DNA from 3 places in the Fodinibius saliphilus genome. Region 1 is predicted to be linked to each of the others. Evidence: riboswitches for the same ligand, from Rfam matches in the RefSeq annotation. Region 1 holds a riboswitch; each other region holds the start of a gene.

Region 1 (6,997 bases):
CTTTTTCGCACGGTATGCCGAGCAGCGCGAAAAAGGAGAGACTGTTGATGAAGCAATTATTACCACTTTTATGACCACAGGTCAAGCTATTTTTACGGTAGGTCTAACAACTTCAGCTGGCTTTTTCATACTCCTCATTGCAGACTTCAAGGGCTTCAGTGAATTTGGAATGATTGCCGGTATTGGTCTTCAATTTGCTATTATTGCCTATCTCTTTTTCTTGCCGGCCCTGCTTGTATTGCTAGAACAGAGCCCCATACTAAACCTGCAAAAAAAATCTCCGAAAAGTAGTTTAGCTGATCACCAAAATCCTTATACCAAGAGTAACAGCTGGAAAAATATCGCAATTGGTATCATAGGAATATCAATTGTAGTTACAGCCATTACACTGATCAAACTACCCAATCTTTCGTTTGAATATGATTTTGGAAAACTCGAACCTAAATACGAACGCTATCGAGAACTCAACCAAAAGGTGTGGAACGTATACAGTGACCGGGAAACACGCAATGCCGCTTATATTATTGTTGACAACGCTTCGCACGCACCCAAAGTTGCAGAAATCCTTCGCGAGCGTGCAGCAAAAGATACTATAACCCCTACTATAAGAGAAGTAGAGATTTTTCAGGATCGATTCCCAGCAACTACACTTGAGATACAGCACAAATTGAATAGACTCAAAAATATAAGAGCATTATTATCGGATCCTTTTATCAAAGAAAATGACAGCAAAGTGATACAACGACTGCGTTCGGCTGCATCTACAAAGACCGCAATACCACTTAAAAAAATCCCCGACTTTCTTAAAGCTCCCTTTACTTCAAAAAATGGTGATATAGGAAATTTAGTCATTATCTATCCATCGGTAGGGTTATCTGATGGCCGAAATTCCATGAATTTTACTGATGATGTTGGTAAAGTCACTTTGGATAATAATAAAACCTATTACGCAGGCTCGACCTCCATCGTTGCCTCCGATATGTTACGGTTAATGATTGCCGAAGCTCCAACCATGCTTATATTAACTATCTTATTTATCATCATTTTCAAACTCCTGATCCTTCATAAAGTTAAATGGATGATTTTTGCCCTACTCCCTTTGATCGCTAGTTTTATTTGGTTATTTGGGCTTATGGACCTGCTGGGGTGGCGTCTTAACCTTTATAACTTGGTTGTATTACCTACGATATTGGGTATTGGTGATGATAGTGGAATTCATATAGTCCATCGTTACTTGGAAGAGGGAAAAAAGTCCATCAAAACTGTCTTGAAGTCAACAGGTGAGCATGTATTGGTAAGCGGATTTACCACTATGCTCGGTTTTAGCGGCCTTCTTTTTTCAATACATCCGGGAATGCGTTCAATCGGAGAGGTGGCCATTCTGGGAATTGGCCTTTCACTGATAACCGCATTAGTTACACTGCCTGCTCTTTTAATATTATCTACCAAGCTTAGCTCTAAGGACTTTACAAAAGATACAATAAGAGGTTAAGGAAAGTTAATTCCATCGCTTTACAGGTGGGGCGTATGCCACTCAATTAACAGCTAATAAAGATATTCGAGAGTTTTCCCTTTCCTGCTAAAAACTGCCGTACTGCACGAAAAGTCGGAAACGATTTATGAGGAAGACTATACTGCTAAACAGTTACCTGACTGGAAATGGCTAATCTACCAATGGGCCATTTCAGAAGATATACTGCACTTCTTAGCAGATGGTAACATGCTGCAAGGAGATGAAAAAAAATACACCAGTACTTATCAGACAAATATAACTTGGAAATAAACCACCAATTGTTAGTTAAAATATTACAGGTCCAGGATAATTACTATCCAAGCAAATGAATAACCACTCAAACCAATAAATGGACATGCTCTTAAATAAAACAGGATTCATAGGAAAATATAGGTGTCGATACATATCAAGTTGATAAAATCATACATTTTCAATAGGGAAATCCCCACAACGTAACTATCGGTTTAAACTGCATACAAGAAACCCATCACCAATTATATTATTTACAGAATCTTTGGTGTAGTGATTACTAAATGAGTACAATTTATAGCTGTGCTACGGTACAGAAATAAATAAACCAAAAAGCTATCCTTTGGTTTCTTTTACGCCTCCTCAAAAGGCAAAAAAGTGTACTCAGGTTTTATTGGCCACCGACAGGTGGTTAATTATAAGCCAATGGTTGAGGGTGTCCTGATAATTATCGGGACTGAGATTATACCCCTTGAACTTGATCCGGGCAATACCGGCGAAAGGAAATTGTTGGCTTCAAAAAACTAAGAGAGAGAGATAACAAAGTGCCCCCCATTATGGGGGGGTATTTTGTTTTAGAAATTATTGTAATACCAATATTAACATTTACAGCAAAAATAATTGCCTTCCATACAATCAATGTACTTGAAAATTATAGAGAAAAATAACCATCAGATCTTAGTTCTTATATCCAATGTCAGAAATTACCCTACAATACATTTGAAGTTACCTACTACATCATAATTACCATAATATTGACATATACAAAGAATTCTATGATGCATTGGAGCATATCAAGAATGGAATGGTTTACGCAAACTACCAAGGGAACCGAGTGGTGCCCAATAACCGAAATACTGTACAAACCAAGAAACTAGGAAAAGATAAGTTAACTATTTCAACTAAAAGCCATGAGATCTGATAAACAAAATAGGGAAAACATATTTCATGAACGTGCTGATTTGTTAAAAGAAAAAAGCTACCTAGGGTACTCGGTAATCGACGCAAAAACCAAATGGGATGGAGTACAAATAACCGCCCAAAAAAATAACGGTAAAACGGTCAAAGCTTGGGGTGAAACTATAGAGGAAGCCTATCAAAATGCAATTGACAATATTGACCAGAGTCTCGATGAACCGGGATAAGCCTGTTTGTAATTAATCATAATAAGTAAATTCATGAACTGTTTTTAAGTCGGAAAGAAGTAGCCCTTGAACCGTGAAGAGGTTTTATCTTATCAGAATAGAAGTTTTCAATTCGGACTGATACACAGCTCTTTGGGATACTGTAAATAATGGGCAATAGATACTTCTGTTTTTTAATGCCCCCAGTGCTGCTATATGCACCTCAGATATTAGGCCGGCCAGCGTACACACTACCTCTCATCTGCCGACTCCCAGTTTTGCAAGCACAGAGGCAAAACAATCCGTCTGTTGTTTTCTTTGTTTATATATAAATGCTTGTGACTTGTCTCCTTTTCTCCTAACCAACGAATAGCGGTGTTATCTTTTTGCTCCCCCAGCGCATACCGATCAATAGCTTCAAAAGCACTGGATTTATAAATGAGTCATTATCTCATTAATCTGCAGTACCTTTCTTTATATGCAGATGTAAATCAGTATCCCCGTATATCTTCGATGTGGTGAAGATGAAATACATTTGTCAAAAATAGTACACCTAATGTACCTAAAAAGGCAAATAATAAACCATCCCCCATGCCAAAGACAATGCCAATTGAACCACATAAAACAGAAGATAACACAGCCAAGAGGGTATTTGCCCGTACTGATATTCCTTCACTGCCAATAATGACACCAAAAGAGTAAACCAACTACTAAACCCACTGAGATGAATCAATAAATAGATTTTCCATTTAACTCACTCATACCCACCTCTTCTTTAGACGACCGTGAATACTTAATTTAAAAAATAATAACCAAATTACGTGTAAGGAATTTTCTGTTACTGCTGAAATGATATTTTATCAATGTTCTTTAATTACCTAATACTAATTATTACATTTAAAAGTAAAGTTGCTTATATTTTTTATAAATAGAGAGGGAGAGAGATATTATATGGGGCAACTATCTGCTAATGAACTAGATTTATTTTTAAAGAAGCTCGTACCAATGCTTCAGAAACTGAACTTTGGAAGTATCTGGATAGAGGAACATCCCCAATATCCCAGTCCACCGCCTTCCAAAATCATTGATGAAGAGTATAATCCAAATCTTGTAGCCGAAAAAGATGGCATTGATTATTATTTTGAATTTATTAATGAATACTGCCTAGACAAAGCCATTTCAAATTCAGCACTTCAAAGAATGCTTGAAACATCAAATAACAAATGGGATGTTACTACTGTCATAGTTATTGAGTATGGAAGCACTGAAGTAAAAAATAAATTAAATAACCACTTTAATATTTATCCTTTACAGGTGTGGGAACTGTAAACCGTTAATAGTTTTGCCTATATAATAAAACTAGTGAGAACCTCGTAACTTAGTCTTAAGCAATCATTGATTAGGAACCATTAAGGATTTTACATGTTACTTCAGTGCCCTCTCCTTCTTTACTATGAACCTCCAAATACCCCCCAACCATCTGGGCCCGGAAATTCATCAATCGCAATCCCATCCCATTAGTCTTGTCTTCTATTTTATCTAATCCTTTTCCATCATCTTGAATACTGATCTCTAAAGAGGATTCGGAAACTTGTAACCCTACCATAATTATTGAAGCTTCTGCATGCTTAACCGCATTATTTAAAGCTTCTTGAACTATACGATACAAATGAATAGCTATATTATTATCCTTTATAACTAAGGAACTAGCAGTATTATTTCTTTTATATATTATATCTTGATCATACAATTTCTGCATACGCTCAACCAGTTCACCTATAGCTACCTCCAACCCATTGGCCTCCACATCAACCGGTACCAATCCACGGGCCAGTAAATGGGCTTGGTCATCTGCTTCTCTAATCATATCAGAGACTTCTTGGGCTGTTTCTGCTCCCGGCAACTCATTTGATTTCAACTTACTTGCTAAATTTTGTGCTATCAGACCAATACCAGTAAGCATCTGCCCCAGTCCATCATGCATATCTTGTCCTATACGCCGGCGCTCCTCTTCACTAATATTTAAGATTTCCTGCTCCAGTTTACGGAGTTCACGCACATCGCGTCCAATGGAAATAATCGTATTGTTTTCGTTGAAAGTAAAAGCCCTTGCACTAATCTCTAAGGGAATAACCTCTCCACGGCTAGTCAGATGTTCTGTCTCCCAAAGGACCTCTCCATGTTCCAAAATATGGTGAATTCGATCGTCAACTTCTTTTTTAGAAGCACTAACAATATCATAAATTGTCTTCTGGTGTAGCTCTGCCCGCCTATATCCTAACATTTCACAAGCAACATTATTAACCTCGGCAAAAGGCAATGGGCTCATATTTTTATCTACCTGGAAAACAAGCACTTCATCAGTCAGTGCCTGGAACAACATTGAGTAGCGGTGCTCATTTTCTCTCACTTGATGCTCTATCTTCTTACGCTGTGTTATATCAATGATATAACTGATTAGAAATTTCCCGTTATCTGTTTTAAAATCATTGAGGCCAATCTCAACAGGGAACTTTTCACCATTTTTTTTTATCCCATACAAGCTACGCTCTACCCTCACTTGCCGTGGTTTGGGATCATCGTAATACTCCTGCCGCTGATTTTGATTATGTTCTCTAAAGAGGCCGGGAACCAGTATTTCTATTTTTTTTCCTATCAACTCATCACGAGAATAGCCGAATTGTTCCTCTATTTTTTCATTCAGCATTACAATATTGCCTTCCAGATCTGATACAAGCATACCCTCTGTAGCAGCTTCAAAAAGAGCTGAAACTCGTTTTTCATTTTTCTGTATCCGTAATAATGATTCTCTATACTGAGTTACAAACCATACGGTGCCCCACACAACACCAATAGTTATAATTCTGTTGGCACCCGCCATTACCATAAAATCTGACGGCTCTGATACAATATACCCCAAAGCAATCAATACCGTACTTATAATACCTGCGCCAATTGTTATCCATTTTGAACTATTCCAATAGGTAGCCATCACGAGCAGTGCATATGGGACTCCCCCGGCAATCCCAAACGAAATTTGGCTATCAATAATAAATAAGACTGCAGAACATACGAGAATAATTGCCGACAGAATATAATCTGAATTTAATACATGATTACTTTTAGGCATGCTCTTAATATTGACACTTAGTAGTAAATAGCGGTAGTACTTTTCTAACCTTAAAATCGACAGAGTGAAAAATTAATAGTACAAATTTCTCATCTAATACACTAATATTTCAACCCTGAAGTCATCCTTAAAACTCATACAGAAGTCGGCGTATTCCCATTTGTAGGGGATATACCTACACCTAGTTGGGGATCTAACTCTATTTCACATTTATAAAATCATAGTTAATAGTAATACAGGTTTCACATTTAAGGGTAATTTTATTCTCATCAATTATGGCAACACTCAACAAAACCAAACAAACTAAATTAGAACGCAAACTAGCTAAAAAGCTCCTTAGTTGGGATCAACAACTCGATGATTTAGAAAAAAAGATTCATGAACGTTTCAATAAGTTGAGAAGAGATTATCGGAATCAAATTGCAGATATCAAACAGGTACGACTTGAAATAAGGAAAGGATTAGAAGAACTTGAATCACCGGTTGAAACCTCTTTGCATTCAGAAACACAGAGAGTGGAGCAACTATGGAATAAAATCGAATATGCATTATCAGAAAGTAAATATGACTTACCAAAAACCTAGTATTTCTATCAAAATGATATATGCTCAACCACCTGTAGTGTATTACGTTTTAATAGCACATTAACATGCTATCAGAAATAGTAGTAACACAAAGATTTCATTCTATTCAAATTACAGTAACCAGTTATATCTTATGAAAAGCCTATTAATTGTATTTCTGGTTCTTACTATCGGTTGCGGTGATCAATCCAAAAAGAAAGTTATTGACAGCAGTATTTCCTTTGATACTACAGCAGTAATACACGAAGGACAAAAAATTACAAAAGCAGCTTTTAACACATTAAGTAACAATTTACAACGGGCACTTGCTGAAGGTGGTGTACGAAATGCACTGCAGTTCTGCAACGTTCGTGCTATGCCGCTAACCGACTCGCTCTCTACAGATTATGGGGTTGAA
Region 2 (6,997 bases), on a different contig from region 1:
CCTCTCCAGTTCCTTGAGAATAGTAAAAGTATTGCCTGCATCCTGCCCGAACGTAGGCTCATCTAGCAATAACAATTTGCGATCTGCGACCAATACGGATGCTACACTAAGACGACGTTGTTGACCTGTAGATAACCGGTAGGGATTTTCATCAGCCAATGCCTTTAGGCTAAACTGCTTTAAGATATGCTCTACCTTTATACCTATTTGTTGATCTGGGAGCTGCTCTTTCCGCAACGTAAAAGCTACCTCCTCATATACACTTTGAGCAACAAACTGCAGCTCCGGATTTTGAAAAATAAAACCGATCTCTGATGCCAATTCTGTAGTATCACTAATATGCTGGCCCTGCAATTGGGCTGATCCCTTTGTAGTGATTAATTTCATCAAAGCCATCAACAACGAACTCTTGCCTGCGCCATTAGGACCGGTAATAGTAATCCATTCTCCCTCCTGAACCTGAACGTTGGGCATGGTAATACAAGTTTTCTCATTATAAAATCCTTTGAGATGTTTGATATCGAGCAATGGGGGTTCAGAATCATTTGGGAAATTGGTATTAGATTCTACCTCTATTTGATATCCCTGATCATGAACACCCCAGCTCTCTGCATGCCAGATTCCATATCTATCCAGTAACGAGCGATGATTCTGTTGTACCTCCTCTGGAGAACCATCAACTACCAAAGCTCCTTCTTGATCCAGTACCAAAACCCGGTCTACAAATTCGATAATCTCTTCAATTTTATGCTCAACTATTAACAATGTTTTATCACGACCTAACGTACGTACATGCTGCCAAATCTCAGATGTCCCTTCCGGATCCAGTAAGGCAGTAGGCTCATCCAGTACCAGCGTATCCGGTTCTAGGGCCAGAGCTGAAGCCAATGCCAGTCGTTGTTTCTGCCCCTGCGATAAGGATGAAATAGGCCGATGAGCTTCTGCAAAATCCAATCCAACTTGCTGTAAGTAGTAATCGATTTCACGCGCCATATCAAAAGTCGGCACCCCCATGTTCTCCAACACAAAAGCGATCTCCTCATCTACATAAGGCATACAAAACTGCGAATCGGGATCTTGAAATACATAGCCCCATGAGTCTAAGGTCTTTCGCTCTTTCCATTCAACAGGCTCTTCAATAGCCTCAGGAATAAGCCCTGTTATCACCTTCAGCAGGGTAGACTTTCCTGAACCTGAAGGCCCTAGCAACAGCACTTTTTCTCCCCTTGGGATACTTAGTGACAAACCATCAAACAGCAACGAATTTCTACTCGAAAATCGTACCCTCAAGTCCTTTAAATGAACTGCCAAATGTTTCGTATCGCTATGTGATACAGATGCTTTCATATATTAATTCAAGTCTACCGTTGCAGTACCCACCGGACGAACCAGATCGGCTACACCGGCATCTTCCAGAGCTGAAACTAACCAGTGGGCCATCCAGCCGGCAATAATGATGGCACCAGACAATCGAAATAGAATCAATAGGGAAAGATTCCATATAGCAAGGTCACCGATGTAGCCCTGCAATAAATCCAACAAAAGAGATCCAGCTGTTGCTGCCGCCGCCGCTGCTACAGCCACCCCGATAGAATACTTGCAATATCCTCTCGCGGCAAATACCATCTCTGAGGCCAGCCCCTGAGCCACTCCCGACAACAAAACTGCCAAGCCCCACTCGGAACCCATAAAAAATTCGCCCGAAGCTGCTGCAACCTCTGCTAATAACCCTACCCCCGGTTTTCTAATAAGCAGGAAAGCGACCGTTGCTGCAATAAACCACATACCATAAATCAATTGCTCAAGATGCATACCAAGCGGCTTTATAGCGTAGTATAGAGGCCCCCATAACTTATAAATCACCCCAAAAACAAGGGCTATAACTGTGGTGACTAAGATGTCAGAAAGTTTAAGTTTGTATCGTTTCTTCATCGTTTTATTCACCTATGCCGGAACAGCATTCTTAGGTTGACGGGGCCACTGTTCCATCTCATATGCACTGTCCCAAAACTTCCACTCCATTTGGGAAGAACGCACAAAAGCATGTATCATCTGCTTTCGGCGGCGATTGGGCTCCTCTTCCGCAACCCGGTTTGTTATTGCAATTGCCTTTTCAACGCTATCATTAAACTTTTCTCCTGCATAGGTATTGATCCAATCTTGATAGGGGTTTTCAAGAGCAGCATGTTCATAAATATGAAGTCCTACCTCACGATATATCCAAAAACACGGAAGTAGCGCTGCTATGGCAATGGCATTATCTCTCATCGTTGCCGTGGCAAGTAAATAATTAGTATATGCAAAACAGGAAGGCGACTTTTGCAAGGGACTTCCCGCATCTAACTTTTCGTAAAACTCGCCATGCAGCTCTCGCTCTACATCAATAGCATTGGTCGCAAAATTCAGGAACTGACGAGCTTGTTCATTGCTGTCCGACCGAATACCTGCCAGTGAAAGCGCTCGTGAATAATCAGACAGATATAAAGTATCCTGCTTCAGGTAAAAAGTGAATACCTCTTCCGATAAGGTACCATCCGTCAATTCTTTTATAAATGGCAGTTCTAATATATGATCATAGATAGGTTCAATTTCTTGCCAAAGCTTGTCAGTAAATTCCATTCCTTTTCAATACTTTATGTTTAGATACTAGTTCCAAAATTGGTGAAAATGATGTAGCGGGCCACCGCCTCTCCCAATATCATATTGACTACCTGCCGAAATAGCCTGCGTGATATACAGCTTTGCCTGTTCAACAGCTTTAGGCATAGAATATCGCTTTGCCAGGAACGCAGCAATAGCTGAAGAGAGGGTACAACCTGTGCCGTGGGTATTATCTGTTTCTATGCGTTTTGCCTTAAACTGGTGCAGCTCCGGGTCTTTTGATGCTATCGCCAAATAATCGATACTTTCTTGCTTCTCGAAATGTCCGCCCTTAAGTAGTACTCCCCCAGCACCGGTTTCTAAGAGATCCTGAACCGCCTTTTTCATCGACTCATGACCGTTTATATCACACCCCAGTAATCGTTTAGCCTCTGGAATATTTGGAGTAATAAGATCTGCTAATGGAAACAGTTCTTCTCTTATTACTTCGATGGCCTCATCTTGTATAAGCTGAGCACCACTTTGAGCAACCATAACCGGATCTAACACAATATTCTTCAGATCATGTTTTTTAATGCGATCTGCAACTACTTCCATTAGAGTTCCGGTAAATAACATTCCTATCTTAACTGCATCTACTTCAAAATCCTCTACCACCACATCAATTTGGTCTTTTAAAAACTGGGGCGGCACCTCATGAATAGCACGCACCTCTTGTGTGTTCTGAGCCGTAAGAGCAGCAAAAGCGGACATTCCATAACATCCCAATGCAGAAATGGTCTTAAGATCTGCCTGTACGCCGGCCCCTCCTCCACTATCAGAGGTGGCAATGGTCAATACCTTATCATACGTCTGTTTCGAATTATCTTGCATAAAACTAAGATCCCTTAAAGTGTTTGAACTCTTGTTCTTTAATTTCTACCGATGCCCCACTCCGTAACATTCCAACCTCAGAATCACCTTCACTAACACTTCCTATCTGATGTAGGATGGTGCCAAAATTCTGTTTGTACCTCTTTTGTAAATCCTTAACGCCATCTTTGGCTACTGTCAATAGGAGCTTATAATCCTCTCCTCCAACCACCGCAAACTCCTGTGCCTGTTCATGAGTACCATCCTTTTCATAAAAAGATCTGAAAGCACGCGACAATGGAAGCTGTTCTAACGCGATTTTAATACGACAGTGACTTTGATGGGCTATGTGGTAAGCATCTCTTAACAACCCATCAGAAAGATCAATCATTGCATGTACCGTTTTTTCTTGGGCCAGCCACTGCCCTTTTTCAACTTCCGGTTCAGGTTCCTGATGTCGCCCTAATAGCTGCTGGCGCACTGATTTCGCTAGATGGGTATATTGATCTGGATGTGATAGTATTTCAAAACCGGCTGCTGAATCTCCCACAGTTCCGGTAACACATAAAATATCACCGACTTCTGCATCGCTGCGCAGCTTTACCTGCTGCGGTTTCCCAACACCGATAATTGTAATATTTATAATAATGTCATTCTGTGAACGAGTAGTATCGCCTCCCAATAATGAAATGTCATACTCTTGGGCAAGAGCAACTAATCCATTTCGGAACTGCCTTAGCCAATTTACAGATAACTCTTTGGGCAGAGCCAAGGATACGTAAAAACCGGTAGGCCTACCACCCATGGCAGCAATATCGGAGAGATTTATAGCCAGTGCTTTGTAGCCCAAAAAACGGGGGGAAATTTCTTGGCGTCTAAAATGGACATGCTCTACAATAAGGTCTGTACTTATAAGCTGCTTAAGTCCTCTGGGCCCCTCTGTTACAGAGCTATCATCTCCTATACCGATCTCATTGGGCGAAGATGATGAATTGGCAAAGAGAGCAATAATCTGCTCTTCAGACAAGTCACCTATATTTGGGGATGTCAGCGAATCAGCCATATAAATTATTATGCTGCTCGCCGCCAGAAAGAGGCAGGAAAAATCAGTACTAATGATTTGTCGTTTCCCTCCGCTGGTACTAACCAGATCAGGTAGCCAGGATGTCATCTCAGCTGCATTCCTACAGCACTCCTAACGACAAGCAATACTTAATTCTAAATAGTAGGTGAAGCTATCCTTTTATCGCATGCAATGCAAGCCCCTGCCTTAGGGATAAAAGGCTTTTAAACGGTTACTTAACCTGTCTTCTTTGCAAGATATTTTTCAACCACTTCCTTAAACTGCTCATATGACCTTGGAAGAGGATCCAGTTTTTCGCCTTCAATAAAGAAGGTAGGAGTAGAATTCACTCCTCGCCTTTTGCCTTCCTCCTTTTCCTGCATAACAGCTTTTTGGGTTTCCGCCGCATTCAAATCATTGCGAAACTTTTCCATATCAAGGCCTATTTTTTTAGCATAACCTTCAAATATAGGTGCAGGGTTAACAGAATTTGACCAATACCTTTGATTATTGTAAAGCATATTGTGCATCTCATAGAACATCCCCTGATTACCGGCAGATTCTACTGCTCGTGCAGCAAGAGCAGCAAATTGATGCATATTTAAGGGATAATGCTTTAACTTGAGCTCGACTTGGTCGCCAAACTCTTTCTTTATTTTCTTAACAATAGGATGGTACTGCCCACATGCCGGGCACTGATAATCGCTAAACTCAGTGATAGTAATTTTAACATTGTCAGAAGAATCACTTTGGGCCTGAACTGTCCCTATTCCCATCAACACTACAGCGGTTACAAAACATATACTTATAATTTTTCTCATCAGTTCTTTCCTCATTTAAAAATATTATTATTTCGTTTTCCACAAACGATTGTCATCGATATATCTTTCAAAATTATTTTTGGACTGATACTTCTTCAATCATCTTAAGACGCATCTGCTTGAACTCATCCCCTTTATCCCACCTTTGCATCTCCTCAGCATTTAGAATTCTATATCCCGCATTAAAAAAGAGCTGCACATCCTGTACCATTCCAGAAAGATCCCAATACTCATTTATTTCATCATTCACAGAATGATAATTTGCATTCTGCAAACTGTCCACAGTTTCCGCATACCCCTCAGGTTTATCCACATACTCTGTTCCCGAGTTAGGGAAAATAGCGGGAATACCCTTTTTCGCTAGGGGAAAGTGGTCAGATCGATAAAAATATCCTCGGTCAGGATGGGGATCTGGCTTCACTTTTCGACCATTCTCTTCTGCCAAATCTTCAATTGTATCGCTTACACTATTTCGTCCATAGCCAATAAGCACCAAATCTTTGGTCTTCCCATAAACGTTCATCCCATCAAGATTAATATTCGCTGTAACTTTGCCGGGATGTACCGTTGGATTTTGAGCCCAATACTTTGATCCTAACAAACCAACCTCTTCGGCTCCCACAAACAGGAATAAGGTGCTACGCTTTAGTTGAGGCTGCAGTTTTTTATATCCCCTCGCGATATTTAATACTGCACTAACTCCTGCAGCATTATCCAAAGCACCATTATTAATAGAATCTCCTTTCACCGGCTGGGTAATACCTAAGTGATCATAGTGAGCAGTATAAACAAGGTGCTCATCTTTCAACTCATTACTACTTCCTTCTATTAATCCAAGGACATTTTGAGCTTCTTGTTTACGATACGTAGCAGACAACTCTAAGTTTAATGACAATCCATTAAGAGGTACCGGTTCAAAATCACGACTTTCAGCAGCTTTAAGCTGCTCTTCCAACTTCAAACCTGCACTTGCAAACAAGGCTTTGCTTGCTTCTTTGGTCAACCAACCGTTAAACTTTGTATTAGAACCTTTAAGCGACTTGTCACCACGCATATAAAAACGTTCTCGACTCCAGCTGTTGGCCACAACGCTCCATCCATATCCAGCTGAAGGAGTGGTATGAATAATTAATACTCCTGCAGCCCCCATTTCACGGGCCTTTTCATACTTGTAGTCATACCGGCCATAATAGAGCCTGGTATCTCCTTTAAAGAGTGCAGGATCATCGCTGGGATCATTATTCTTAACTACTAATACCTTTCCTTTTACATCTGCTTCTTTAAAATCATCCCAGTTCTCTTCTGGTGCCTGAATACCAAAACCCACATATACTAACTCTGAATCCTCAACGGATACCTCTTCTGACAGGTTACTGGGCCAAGCCATAAAATCACTGTAATAATCAAAACTATGGATAGTATTACCATTTTTACTGATCGTTATGCGCGTATCCTGATCCGTCTTCTGCCCAATCAAGGGTACATTTTGCGTATAACTCCCATCAGGCATTCCACCTTTAATATCATACTCTTTTAACTTTTTGACGAGGTAGTCTATTGTTTTCTTTTCACCTATGGTCCCTGTACTTCGACCTTGAAACTCATCGGAAGACAACACCTCAATAGGCTTCATCAGACTCTGCTTAGTAATAGTCTTGGC
Region 3 (6,997 bases), on a different contig from region 1:
AACTGCCAGTTCAATAAGTTCGTTCATGTCCAGGTCGCTGCCATCGCGTTGGAGCAGCAGACGACCGGTAGGATGCCCCACAATACGGGTATAGGGATTGGTAATAGCACTTTTGAAACGATTCATCATTTTTTCGCGCGACATCCCCAACCCATTATGCACACTGGCAATAACAAAATCGAACCGGGCAAGTAGTTCATCCTCATAATCGAGACTGCCGTCACTTAGAATATCAGATTCTATACCTTTAAAGATCCGGAAATTAACGCCATCAGCTTCAAATTGGTTATTAAGTTCGTCGATCTTATTCCATTGTTGTTTTATTTCGTTAACAGATAGACCTCCTGCATAAGCAGCTGTCTGGGAGTGGTCGGTGAGCCCAAGGTATTCATACCCGCGCTCAATACATGCATCGGCCATCTCCTTGATCGAGAATTTGCCATCACTCCAGGTACTGTGGGCATGGATAACTCCTCTAATATCTTCTTCTTCGACAAGGTCAATCGTTTCATTAGATTCAAAAAAATCTATTTCACCACGGTCTTCACGCAGTTCCGGAGGCACGAAATGAAGGTCCAGTTTTTGATAGATATCCTCCTCCGAAGAGTAGTCAATCGGTTTATCAAAATTGGTATTACCTTCGTTGTCGAGCTTGAACAATCCATACTCATTGAGTGAAAGGCCACGTTCTCGCGCCCGCTGACGCAGTACAACATTGTGCTCTTTGCTACCCGTAAAATACATGAGTGCTGCCGGGTACTGCTCCGGCTTGACAATACGGAGATCAACCTGTCGTCCCTCTTTAGTTCGGATAGAGCTTTTCGTGTCTCCCCGTCCCAATATCTCTACTACTAAGTCGTGTTCCACAAAAGCATCGAAAAGGGCAGTAATGTATTTTTCATTAGCCCCAATTATGATATCAACGTCGCCGATTGTTTCTTTGGATCGCCGTAGCGAGCCGGCTACTTCAATAGACTCAACTCCTTCTTTATCTTTTAAAAAATTGAAAAGTGGTCGAGCGATATCCAAGGCCTCATCGAGGCGGCAGCGTTCGTCAAATTGCTGCATCCATTCTATAGATTTAATAATTTTTTCTGCTGATTTTTTTCCAAGCCCATCGAGTGAAGCCACACGGCCATCCTGGCAAGCTTCTTTGAGTTCATCCAGCTCAGAAATCCCGAGCTCTTTATGAATTTTGGCAATATTTTTGGGCCCCAGCCCGGAGATATCCAGCCATTTTATTACACCGGCAGGAATTCGTTCCCGTAAGCTTTCTAAGACTTCAATCTCACCGGTTTCAGCATAAGAAGTGATATCTTCGGCAATAGAATCTCCAATTCCTTTGATATCAGTCAGCGAGCCATTTTTAATATAATTATTGATATCTTCATTCAGAGATTCTATCGTTTGTGCGGCACGGTCGAAAGCAATGGCACGAAAACGATTTTCGCCGGCCAACTGCATCAATTGATATATTTCGCGCAGTTGTTCAGCAACTTCATTATTTGTTACGGGCATAAAAGTGTTCTTGTTTTTTTTAATGAAGGTATTGGATTCGTTGTAAAAGTTCTACAAGATAATGGTTCTTATTTTGGGAATTAAAAACCATTTAGTACTATCAAGAATTCACATGAATAAGATTATTTTATGAAAAATATTCTATTACTTCTGGTAATTGCTGCCAGTATATCCTGTGTACAAACAGTGGAAATGGCTCCTTCAACGGATGAGGCCGTTAATGCTGTCTTAGACGACTGGCATGTTGCGGCAGCAGATGCCGATTTTGATAGGTATTTCAATCACTTTGCCAGCGATAGTTCCATTTTTATGGGTACTGATGCCACCGAGCGGTGGACGGTTGCTGAGTTTCGGCCCTGGGCAAAGCCCTATTTTGATCGAGGTAAAGCATGGGATTTTACTGCTGTTGAACGCCATCTCTACTTTTCGGACGATGGGAGTATCGCCTGGTTTGACGAGGTATTGGACACCCCTAATTTAGGTCCCGCCCGGGGAACAGGAGTATTGGTGTCAAAAGAAGGTGAGTGGAAGATTGCTCATTATAATTTGTCGATTCCTATCCCCAATGCTATCGCCGATACGGTGATAAAACAAGTTGAACGTGCATTGGAAGATCGTTCTTCTACAAAGTAAATTATTGTTAATAATCTATCCTACTGATTTATGAGATCTTTGAAACGTTATTTTCTCTCTTTCTTAATATTTGGGCTTTTTATTTCTGCTTCTGCCGTTGCCCAGTCCCAACTGCAATCTCCTGCTGAATTCTTGGGGTATGAATTGGGTGACCAATGGACGCCCCATCATAGAGTGATGGATTACTTTTGGTATGTGGCAGAGCAATCGGAGATGGTTGAGGCCAAGAAATATGGCAAAACCAATGAAGGGCGTGAGTTGATGCTGGCTTATGTATCGAGCATGTCGAATATGGCAAGGCTGGATGAGATCCGAACCAATAATTTAAAGCGTACCGGCCTTATTGATGGTGAAGCTGAAGGTGAGAGCACAGCTATTGTTTGGTTAAGTTATAATGTTCATGGTAATGAAACCTCCAGCAGTGAGGCAGCCCTGAAAACGATATATGAGCTGGTTCGTCCAGATAATCCACAAACCAAAGAGTGGCTGCAGAATACGGTTGTGGTCATGGATCCAATGCTTAATCCCGATGGTCGTGATCGTTACGTACATTGGTACAAAGAAACCGTTGGGGATACTTTTAATGCTTTTGGAGAAGCACGTGAGCATCATGAGCCTTGGCCGGGGGGACGTACTAACCACTATTATTTTGATTTAAACCGTGATTGGGCGTGGTTAACACAGAAAGAAAGTCGGGCGCGGATAGAACAGTTTCAGAATTGGATGCCCCATATCCATGTTGATTTTCATGAGCAGAGTTATACCTCGCCTTATTATTTTGCTCCTGCTGCCGAACCGTTTCATAAAGCTATTACAGAATGGCAACGGAATTTTCAGTATACCATCGGTGAAAATCACGCAAAATATTTTAATAAAAATAGCTGGCTCTATTTCACTCGCGAAGTCTTTGATCTTTTCTATCCCAGCTATGGTGATACGTATCCCATTTTTAACGGGTCTATTGGAATGACCTATGAGCAGGCCGGCGGAGGATATTCCGGCCTTGGTATAAAGAAGCCAGTGGGAGATACCTTAACATTGAAAGATCGCCTGACCCATCACCATACAACAGGATTATCCACCGTGGAGATTAGTTCCATGAATGCGGAAAAGTTAGTCAGTGAGTTTTCTAATTATTATAAAAAAGCTCAAAGTAATCCCGCTGGTGAATACAAGACTTTTGTTATTGATAAGGATAATAATCCCGATAAGTTGCGGGCTTTATTCAAGCTTCTCGACAAGCACAAGGTGGAATACGGACAAGCCTCCGATGACCAACGGGTATCGGCATACAACTACAAGACAGGACAAAAGCGTCGTCAGCGTATTGAGGAAGGAGATTACTTGGTAAGTGCCTATCAGCCAAAGTCAGTATTGGCTCGTATATTATTTGAACCGCGTCCTGAGCTGGCCGATTCTGTAACCTATGATATCACGGCCTGGGAGCAGCACTATGCTTATGGGTTAGATGGCTATGCTGTACCAGAAGAGCTGGATATGAAAGCAGCTTCAATGCCTGAAAAGAAAGTTGACAATGCTGTAAATGAAAACGCCTATGCTTACCTGGCAGAATGGAAAGACCTTTCGGATGTAGGTTTGTTGGCTGACCTCTTAAAGCATGATATCAATATTCGATTTTCAGAGAAAGAATTTAAAATAGAAGATCAATCGTATGACGCCGGTACGCTGGTAATCACCCGTTCTGATAACAAGTTTAAAGGCACCGATTTTGATAAGTTGGTCAATGATCTTGCTACCGAGCACAATCAGCATCTGGAAGCGGTGCCAACCGGTTTTGTACAGTCCGGGGCAGATTTTGGCTCTTCTTCCGTGCGATATCTTGACCGACCGCGCGTTGCCTTGCTATCCGGAGAAGGAACTTACTCAAATATGGTAGGCGAAGTGTGGCATTATTTTGATAAGCAGATTGATTATCCGGTTACCCTGCTAGATACTGATTATTTCGGTGAGGTAGATCTTAATAACTACCAGGTGCTTATTATGCCCTCGGGTAATTATAATGGTGTTATTGATAGCAGCCGATTTGATGATATCCGAGAGTGGATTTCTTCCGGCGGAAAACTTATTGCACTACAGGGTGCAAACGGTTACTTAGCAGGTAAGGAGGGGTTCAGTATCGAAAGAAAGCCTGATGATGGAAATGAGAAAGAGACCCCTGAATCTGGCACGGTTCTCAATGAATATGGTGACCAACAGCGTGAATATATATCGAACTTTAATAGTGGTTCCATTTTTAAAATCACCATGGATAATAGCCATCCTTTGGCATTTGGATATGATGACAGCTATTTCTCTCTTAAACTAAATGCTGATGCCTATAAATATCTTGAAAAAGGGTGGAATGTAGGCGTTGCTAAAGCAGACGCCCATATGAGTGGTTTCATAGGGTATGAAGCTGAGGAGAAGCTACATAACACGCTTACTTTTGGTGTGCAGGAGATGGGAAATGGTTCTGTTGTGTATATGGTTGATAATCCATTGTTTCGTGCTTTTTGGTATAACGGGAAGCTGCTGTTCGGTAATGCCGTATTTATGGTAGGGCAGTAAGTTGTTACACAAACAGTTTTATTTTTACTGGCTCTTATACTTTGTCTAGGAGCCAGTGTATTTTAAGAGATGTGGAAATGCATCATTCTGTTTGAAAACTTAGATCGGGGACGAGAATATAGTTGAAGACTTTGAATGACCCCCGCTTTGTCATTATGAAGAGCGGTGTGATGAAGAGTTTGAAGCTGAACCACAATCAAACCCTTCTAAGGGAGAATAGATGCCATAGTATTTTCCCCTCCTACTGCCTCACTTTGTTTTTTTATCAGGATGACACTTAGTTTTGCAAAGGTCTCTAGTATTCATTTGAGGTCGTCATTTAGTGTTACACTGCAGCATCTTTTCTTTTAAAGGGGTTTTACCCCACGATATTGCAAAGGCACCAGTATTTATTTTGTCTTATCTTTTGAAACTTCCGCCTTATGCCCGTATCTTTGGGCGCATTCTAACTTTACAAAGGTTGGGGGTGCTTGCAACAGCAGGCTGAGACCATACCCTGAGAACCTGAACCGATTAAGATCGGCGTAGGGAAACCAAGGCAGTGATACTACCGAAAAAAGTACAATAACTGCCGGATTGATCAGCATTCCTTGCAAGTTCATCTCCCGCTCTTATGAATCCTATAAGACGGAGGAACTTATGTATTTCAAACTAATACGAGCAACAGCATTTCTATGCTTTTTGATGGCAATGAGTACCACACTTGTTGCTCAAACTATAACCGGAATGGTTATTGATGCACAAAGTAATGAACCGCTGCCCGGGGCGAATATTATTCAGCTCGATACTAAAAACGGTATTTCGGCTGATGAAAATGGAGCCTTTACCCTGTCATTAAAAGAGGGCGCTTCATCAAAAATAAAAGTGACTTTTGTTGGCTTTAAATCCAAGACTATCGACACGACAAAAAGAGGAGGTGAGCTTACTATTAGCTTGGTGCCCAATACCGTTATTAGTAATGAAGTGTTCGTAAAGGCTTTGCGTGTAGATGAAGCCTCGCCCATGGCTTTTGATAATGTGAGCCGTACAGATATTGAAAAGAAAAATCTGGGTCAGGATATGCCCTACATGATGAGTAGCTCTCCATCAGTAACAACAACTTCTGATGCCGGGTCCGGGGTTGGGTATACAGGGATGCGAATCCGAGGTGTTGATCAAGGGCGTATAAATGTAACTATTAATGGTATACCGCTTAACGATGCAGAATCACACGGCGTATATTGGGTCGATATTCCTGATTTAGCTTCATCCGTTGAAAATATCCAGATCCAGCGTGGTGTGGGGACATCGACGAACGGAGCCGCGGCCTTTGGGGCTACGGTGAATGTACAGACTTCACAGATGCGATCGGATGCCTATGGAGAGGTGAATACCGGGATCGGCTCATTTGATACCAAAAAAGCTAATGTAATGCTCGGTTCCGGTCTTATGGAAAATGGGTGGCAGTTCGAAGGCCGTCTTTCAAAAATTACGTCAGACGGATATATCGATCGGGCATCATCGGATTTGAAATCGTTTTACCTTTCTGCAGCTAAGCATGGTGAGCGAAGCTTGCTGCGAGCCGATGTGTTCTCCGGTAAAGAAAAAACATACCACGCTTGGAATGGGGTTTCCGAAAGTAAATTGGAAAACGGAGAACGTACCTACAATTCTGCTGGTACCGAAAAACCGGGTACGCCCTATAAAGATCAAACCGATAATTACCAGCAAGACCATTACCAGCTACACTATTTTTATGACTTGGCGAAGAACTGGAATGTCAATGCCTCGCTACACTATACCTATGGTCGGGGTTATTATGAACAGTATAAGGCAGATGAAGAACTCGGTGACTATAGTATAAGTCCCGTTATCTTTAGTCAGGATACGGTCTCGGAAAGTGATCTGGTTCGCCGTAAATGGTTAGATAATCATTTCTATGGCACCGTTTTTTCAACGGAGTATAATATCGAGGATAAGGGATCCATTACTCTTGGTGGTGGCTATAATGAATATGATGGAGATCATTTCGGTGAAGTGATCTGGGGTGAGTATCTCGGTAATACCAATGTCGAAAATCGTTATTACGATAATAATGGCTTTAAAACAGATTTTAATACTTATCTAAAGGGGCAGTATAATATTACAGAGGCATTGACAATCTATGCTGATGCCCAAATTCGACGTGTTACGTATAAGTTTTTAGGTAAGGACCGTATCAAAAATCAAAGTAACAGCTATGATATTGTAGATGTTAAGCAAACCGACGAATTGACTTTCTTCAATCCCAAAGCAGGAC

Evidence for each region. Region 1 has a riboswitch for thiamine pyrophosphate ahead of FCN14_RS04255 (hypothetical protein). Riboswitches for the same ligand answer to the same signal wherever they lie in the genome.
Region 2: linked by a shared signal. The riboswitch ahead of thiL (thiamine-phosphate kinase) and the one ahead of FCN14_RS04255 (hypothetical protein) in region 1 are both predicted to bind thiamine pyrophosphate.
Region 3: linked by a shared signal. The riboswitch ahead of FCN14_RS13240 (TonB-dependent receptor) and the one ahead of FCN14_RS04255 (hypothetical protein) in region 1 are both predicted to bind thiamine pyrophosphate.

Annotation. Positions count from the first base shown of each region.
Region 1 is NZ_VAWF01000001.1:1,034,260-1,041,256, forward strand. Features, by position in the region: gene FCN14_RS04250 (efflux RND transporter permease subunit) at 1-1,492, shown strand, start outside; TPP riboswitch at 2,185-2,284, shown strand; gene FCN14_RS04255 (hypothetical protein) at 2,674-2,907, shown strand; gene FCN14_RS04260 (hypothetical protein) at 3,378-3,593, opposite strand; gene FCN14_RS04265 (hypothetical protein) at 3,838-4,215, shown strand; gene FCN14_RS04270 (PAS domain-containing sensor histidine kinase) at 4,286-6,016, opposite strand; gene FCN14_RS04275 (hypothetical protein) at 6,292-6,600, shown strand; gene FCN14_RS04280 (Tll0287-like domain-containing protein) at 6,734-6,997, shown strand, end outside.
Region 2 is NZ_VAWF01000004.1:401,977-408,973, forward strand. Features, by position in the region: gene FCN14_RS14720 (ABC transporter ATP-binding protein) at 1-1,347, opposite strand, end outside; gene FCN14_RS14725 (ECF transporter S component) at 1,351-1,932, opposite strand; gene tenA (thiaminase II) at 1,945-2,619, opposite strand; gene thiD (bifunctional hydroxymethylpyrimidine kinase/phosphomethylpyrimidine kinase) at 2,647-3,474, opposite strand; gene thiL (thiamine-phosphate kinase) at 3,479-4,516, opposite strand; TPP riboswitch at 4,565-4,660, opposite strand; gene FCN14_RS14745 (DsbA family protein) at 4,753-5,337, opposite strand; gene FCN14_RS14750 (M28 family peptidase) at 5,411-6,997, opposite strand, start outside.
Region 3 is NZ_VAWF01000004.1:69,813-76,809, reverse strand. Features, by position in the region: gene polX (DNA polymerase/3'-5' exonuclease PolX) at 1-1,518, opposite strand, end outside; gene FCN14_RS13250 (nuclear transport factor 2 family protein) at 1,648-2,151, shown strand; gene FCN14_RS13245 (M14 family metallopeptidase) at 2,182-4,719, shown strand; TPP riboswitch at 5,172-5,267, shown strand; gene FCN14_RS13240 (TonB-dependent receptor) at 5,359-6,997, shown strand, end outside.